DNA from 2 places in the Shewanella sp. Shew256 genome. Region 2 is predicted to be linked to the other one. Evidence: riboswitches for the same ligand, from Rfam matches in the RefSeq annotation. Region 2 holds a riboswitch; the other holds the start of a gene.
What was found. A riboswitch is a leader RNA that binds a small molecule or an ion and turns the genes downstream of it on or off. The one in region 2 is predicted to bind cobalamin.

Region 1: it holds a riboswitch for cobalamin, as region 2 does, so the genes downstream of both, B5P39_RS02295 (ABC transporter ATP-binding protein) here and B5P39_RS01330 (TonB-dependent receptor) in region 2, are expected to answer to the same signal.

What each region holds. Positions count from the first base shown of each region.
Region 1 covers NZ_NAJR01000001.1:545,875-549,294, reverse strand. The annotation lists gene B5P39_RS02300 (FecCD family ABC transporter permease) at 1-1,105, opposite strand, end outside; gene B5P39_RS02295 (ABC transporter ATP-binding protein) at 1,102-2,082, opposite strand; cobalamin riboswitch at 2,216-2,382, opposite strand; gene B5P39_RS02290 (histidine phosphatase family protein) at 2,555-3,277, opposite strand.
Region 2 covers NZ_NAJR01000001.1:298,579-301,998, forward strand. The annotation lists gene B5P39_RS01320 (hypothetical protein) at 1-537, shown strand, start outside; gene B5P39_RS01325 (hypothetical protein) at 784-1,452, shown strand; cobalamin riboswitch at 1,580-1,809, shown strand; gene B5P39_RS01330 (TonB-dependent receptor) at 1,919-3,420, shown strand, end outside.

The DNA of each region.
Region 1 (3,420 bases), 250 kb from region 2:
AGCTACCAATCGCGGCGGTGATAATCCCTACGGGTAATTCCTGATTGCCAAGCAAACATCGGGCGAGTACATCAATCCACACCATAAACAGGCCGCCCACCAGCGCCATCAGTAAGATGGGCTGACGACCGGGGAATAACAAACGAACTGTATGCGGGATCATCAAGCCGACAAAGCCAATACCACCACAAGTAGCCACTAAAATCGCGGTGATAAGCGAGCAGAGCAGCAGCATATTGAGGCGCAGCTTAGGCACATTCACCCCTAAGGTGTGGGCCGTTTCATCCCCCGCTTGCAGGGCCATGATTTGGCGTTTCCAACCTAGGATAATAAAAAAGCTAAGTAGCACCACTAAAGACGGCAGCACCAGCAGCGACCAACTGGCCTTAGCAAAACTGCCAAGGCTCCAAAATAACACCGATGCGGTAGCCTGCGGGCTGGCAAAGTACAGCAATAAACTGGTTAAGGCGCTAAACATAAAGGAGGTCGCCACGCCAGAGAGCAACATGCGCTCCACCTGACTCTTAAGGCCTAACCCAGCTAACGCCAGCACGATTAGCACCGACAGACTGGCACCAATAAAGGCGCCGAAGGGTAAGCTAAACCATAACAAGCCAGCAAAAGTCCCTGAACCGCTAAAAATCCCCGAATTGGCGATCGTGCCCGCATTGCCAAACAGGCCAGAACCTGTGAATAGCGTCAGCATGACCACGGCACCAAAGGAGGCGCCGGAGCTAATGCCGAACAGATAAGGATCGGCAAGAGGGTTGCGAGTCACGGTTTGCAGCACGCTGCCCGCCAAAGACAACCCCGCCCCCGCCACAAAGGCGAGTATAATCCGTGGCAGTCGCAGCTCCATCACAATCCGCTCTGTCATGCTGCTGGTGCTCACGGCCTCATCGGCCATAAACAAGTGACTGAGTTTATTGATAAACACCTGCAGCACATCTAAGAAGCTAATATTGGCCGCACCAAAACTCGCAGCGGCGATGGGGGTGAGCAGGGCAAAACCCGCCAAGCCTAAGATGAGCCATTGCTGGCGCGTGAGCGGCGTAAAAATGTGGCTAAAAAAATTCATGGTCACCAGTTTAAGTGTGTCTATCATGGCGTGTTCTCGACGCTCTCATTTAGCATTGCAGCTCTTTGTAAGACCTCGTTTGGCGCACCTGGGTTATGGCAGGCGCAAGCCTCTGACGCTCTAGCCTGAGCCGAAACTGCGTGGGAGTCTCTCGCCGCGTCCACAGCATCGCTCTTGGGCTTTTGATAACCATAAAAGTAATTAATCAAGGGGTTACCATGCTGGGGATGTGGCGTCACTTGGGCGCATACCCCAAAGACTTCGGCGATACGTTCCTCGGTTAGAACCTGAGCCGGCGTGCCCATGGCACTCACCAGCCCCTTGTCCAGCAGCAATAAGTGGTCGCACAGGGCGCTGGCTAAATTAAGATCGTGAATAGAGGCAATGACGCTGATCCCAAGGCTTCGCACTAGCTCTAAGATTTGAATTTGATAGCGGATATCGAGGTGGTTTGTCGGCTCATCTAAAATCAACAATTGCGGCTGCTGTACTATGGCACGGGCGATCAGGGCGCGTTGCTTCTCGCCGCCCGATAAACGATCGTATTGTTGATGCACTTTATGACTGAGGCCTACCTTTTCCAGCGCCTTAGCAATTTTTTCACCATCGCCGCTGGAGTTAGTATCAAACATCCCCTTGTGCGGCGTGAGTCCCATGGCAACCAATTGCTCTGTGGTCATATCGAAGTATTGCGGCGTATCCTGCTGCACCACCGCCACTTTACAGGCAAACGCCTTGGGCGACAGCTCGCTAATATCCTGCGAAAACAGACTGATATGACCTTTAGCAGGGCGAATAAAGCGGTATAAACAGCGCAGCAAACTGGATTTACCCGCGCCGTTGGGGCCTATCAGCCCGAGCATTTCCCCCTGCGGCAGGGCAAAGCTTATCTCCGAGAGGATGGTTTTTCCCTCAATCGCCCAACTCAATTGGCTGACCTTAAGTGCCATATTGGCGGAGGTCGCAGCGGGCGCTAAGGGCGCAAGGCTCGATGTGGAATGCATCACTAACGATTGCTCCCACATGGATATTGATTGGTGTTATCTGTGCCAGCAGCCGCTTGGGCCAACAGGGCGAAACTCATTAATGTCATCTTCTGCTCCCTCGAGTTACCCGCTCGAGAACTAAGGCTGCACGCAGCGAAAACAGAAATAGGCAGGTATCCTGACTCGTAGGGGAAGACACAAAGTTCTTCGACTACTCACAGTTGCGGGTACAGTTCGGGCTACTGACGGGCAGCTCCCCGATTCCCTATTATGTTTGGGTTATCCGGCGCGCTTCAACACTGTTGCCCTTAAGCAATAGCACTAAATTGCGCAAAATTCCTAACACCTATTTCTGCGACCTTTGAGCTTAACGTACTGGGTTCGTTATCTGGCTCAAATGTAAGGGAAAAGCATTATCCTATATCTTGCCCATTAGGCAATGCTGTTTAAATCAGAAAATTTTCATCATCCGATGACTGATGCTTTTAAGCTACTCACAGTGGCCCGATGGCCAGTCTAAACGCCAGTATCTTTTACCTTGCTCATCCTCGAGCACATTAATCGTCACCACCGCCGCCACGGGTAAGGCGAGCTGACTGTAAAAACCTAAGGTTTTCACCGCCCCCAGCGCTTTTGACATCAAGTGGCGAATAACCCCGCCGTGGGTCACCACCCAGATATTAGCCGCGGGTGCACAGGCATTAAACTCCCCATGGGCCTGTTCATCATCCATAGTCAGCAGGGCAAACTCTTTATCGAGGATTTGTGCTATCGCACCATCGATACGGGCTTCAAAGTTTGCCATGGCTTCACCATTAGGCGGCGTCACCTCCCAGGGATTCTGCCAATAGGCCGCCATCCGCTCGCCGTCGCGTTGATATAAGTCATCGAGCAGGCAGCCATCCCAATCGCCGAAGGCTATTTCCTGTAACTCCTCCAGCAGGTTGACCTTGAGCGGCAAAGGCGCGGGCGCATCTAAACTTATGCCTACTGACGCACTCGAATGCAGCTCGGCCGCAAAGGCCTTAGCAAACTCGGCGCAGCGCCTTGAGGTCGAGCTATAAATGCCGTGGCACACAGTCGCCTGCGCCGCCACCGCCGCCGACATCTGCCGCCAGCCCTTGTCGCTCAGTGGCACGTCGACTCGGCCCCGCAAAATAGCCCCGCCCTCGCATTCTCCATGGCGTAACAGTAATAACCAGAGCTGCTTCATCTAATCTTTCCTTTTAGCGTTTTTATCTGCCTTATCTCGCCTATGCTATACCAACTTTAGCCTTGCCCTGACAATCCGATGTCGCGTATTATGGACGTCTATACGTATAAATGTCCAAAACATAACGAACGACATTCAATAAT
Region 2 (3,420 bases):
GTCGATTGGATTAAGAAAACCGATATCACAGGCGTGAAAGAGATTATCAGCGTCGGCCCGGGATTCTTGCTACTGCGTGACAACACTACGCCGCAAATTCTCGCCGACGATACGGATTACACCTATCTGTTTGGCTTTCATCAGGCTCAAGAGATCCTCGACAAGTATTGGCAGCAGGGCAGCAAAATTACCCTAGGCAAGTCCTCCTTTGCCTTTACGCGCCCCGACGGCAAAGTGGTACCCGTCGGTTATCGGGCAAACCTTAAAAATGTCGAGCAACTGATTGAACGCATTCCGCGCCTCACTTGGTTAGCGCAGGCAAATGATGGTTTTGTGGGGATCAGTGAAAAGGGAGAATGGGTCTCTTGGTCGATGAATCTCGGAATGTTTGATAAATCGCCGGTACAACCTGCAGATTCCTTGGTGGTTAAGCCGCTGGAATTTACCCTCGCTGCCCAATGTGAGACCCCGGAGCAACGGCAGGCGATTTTGAGTCAGGCAAGGCCGCAGCGGAAAATCAATTGGTCATTTGAATAATTCATTGTTGGGCATGTAAGGCATTTCTCAGCTGGTGAAGATCCATTCACCAGCTTTTTTAATCCCTCACAGCCCCTATCTTCAGCTGCTATTTACTATTTTACAGTTGTTATGACTGTATAAGTATCATTTTGTTTCGCTTTTTAACTGTTATCTTATTTACATCTTCGCTAGAATGCTGGATGTTTTCTATGCAATTTCATATGTCGTATTAACCCATAACAATGCGATACAAGGATGATAATAATGAAATGTATACCCCATATGCAGATGAGGTTATGGCAGGGTGCGAGCGTATTGATGCTATGCAGCCTAATCGGCTCCGAATCCGTTGAGGCGAAATTGGATATGCCTCGCCATGAGAGCAGTGCTTCCCATTCACATGTGCTTCCCGTCTTTAGCCAGCAATTAGGATTTAACCTGCCAGAGGGGTGGCGCAAAGCCTATCACGAAGAACGTGCGGGTATGTTTATGGCGGAATTTGTGCCGGAGCAGGAGGCGCTCAATCAATGGAGTGCGCTGTTTTGTGTGCAAGGCTTTAAGGATATGGCCGAAAGCGTGAGCCCGGAGCAGTTTTTAGATGCGATGGCCGAGACTTACCAAGCCTCCTGTGACGGTGAGGTGGTTTACCAAAAGCTGGGGGATACCCAAGTGGATGGTCACGACGGATTTCAAGCGATTCTCGGTTGTACCACTATGCCGAATGTCCATGGCGCAACTCAATTCAATCCAACGGCCTTTACCTCTCATCCCCAGGGCGAAATTGGTTATTACACTGTAGTGAGTGGCGACAAGGATTTGTATTTGCTGCATAAATCGATGCGTGGTGAGGTGTTTTCTGCCGATAAACCTCCTCTACAAGCGGCCAACAGTGCCGACTTTATCTCAGCCTTGGCGCCCTTTTCCTTAAAGTAGTTGTCAGTCGATAGACGGATGATCATGGACTTTCATCCGTATAGACGTCTATAATGCGCGCGCTCAGGCTTGATATGCCACGAGCCTTGTTGGGCGTTAACTGGTTTTTTCGCCCTATGAACCTCATTTTTAGTCAACCTTCTGTGGTGCTTGCGATGCATTCGTCGCGAGATAATCGGGAAGCCAGTGAAATTCTGGCACTGCCCCCGCAACGGTAAAAGGTGAGAGACGACCGCATTCGTTAGGTAGCTCAAGATGAGCCAGAGAATCGAGTGTGCAAAGGTCAGTTTCGCGTTTATCTCTCGTTGAGATAGGCATAGCCTAAGTCCGGAGACCGGCCCTAAAGGTGTTTTTGAGATTTCGGTGGGCAGATCTCAAAATGCGATAGTGACTGTCAGTATTTGTTACTGAATCAACGGTATCGTGGCGCCAATGCCCCGTTTTCCTTGCAGGAGTTAAAGGTAAAATGGGAACACATCCAACTAAAATCGCGCTGCTGATCGGCAGCCTTTGCAGCTTTTCTGTTATCGCCCCCGCCGTGGCGGCCGATGATGCCAGCGTCGCCAAAGTCGATGAGCATATTGTCGTCATTGGCCGTTCAGACAAGACCCCCTTAAATATTGCCGCCAATGTGAATGTGATTGATGCCGCTGCGATTGAGCAGAGTGGCGCAACCAGCTTGACCGAAGTCTTACGTGGTCAAAGCGGTATTCAGCTGTCCGACAATAACATTGGTACTAGCTTTGCGATGCGTGGCTTTAGCGCGAGCTCTGCGGTTAATAACACGCTGATTTTGCTCGATGGTCGTCGCTTAAATAATATCGATATCGCCGCCCCGAGCCTGAATGCGATTCCACTCAATTTAATTGAGCGTGTTGAAATTCTATCTGGCAGTGCCGGCGTGCTCTATGGCGACCAAGCGGTAGGCGGGGTGATTAACATTGTGACCAAGTCGCCTGAGAATACGGGCGGCAGCGTGCAATTATCCGGCGGCAGCTTTAATACCTACGAAGGTCGCGGCGATGTGTCGGGCGCCATCAATAAAGATTGGCACTATTTCCTGACTGGTAGCTACAACCAAGGCGATAACTATCGCAAGCATAATGCCAATGAAACTGGCTCTATCTTAGGCCGTATTCAATATAAAACCGCCACTGATTCTTTCTTCGTTGAAACCAGCTATTACGATGATGACCGCGAAAATCCTGGTTCGTTGACGGTAGAACAGTTCAAAGAAAATCCACGTCAGTCTTCTAATAGCAGCGAATATGTTCATGAGATGACCACGGCGGCGCGCAGCGGTTATCAGCATCAGCTTAACCAAAACTGGGCCTTGGCGGCGGATCTGGATTACAGCGATACCTTAGTGAGTTCATTAAACTGGGGGGCGGGTAGCCATAATACTCGCTCGCTGCTGATGTTTAGTCCTAAAGCGCTCGCAACCTACAGCACTCGTCAAGGTGAGCTAAACCTAGTCACGGGTTTGGATATCAGCCGCGGTAAGGCCGAGTTTGACTCTATGGCGCGCAGCAACGTGCAGGAAATGCAGAGTGCTTACCTGCAAGCCACAGTGCCATTAAGCCACACCTTAAGCTATGTGGTGGGCGGACGTTATGCGCGAGTGACCGACGATCTGGTCGATGGCAATGTCTATCCAAACGGCATCGATTTAGATGAAGATGCGACCGCATTCGAGTTCGGTTTAAATTACCGTCCGAGCGCCGAGCACAGATTCTATCTACGTGGCGATGAAAACTTCCGCTTTGCTAAGGTCGATGAGCAAGCTTACACCCCGAAAGATGTGTATGGCTTAAAGCCGCAGACGGGCCGCTCCTATGAGGCGGGTTGGGATTGGACTGTGGCTAGCCAAAGCCTACGTGTCAGCCTATATCGCCTCGATTTAGAAGATGAAATTGTCTTCGACCCAAGTGCTGAAAAACCTGTTGGTGGCAGCTTCCAAGGCGCCAA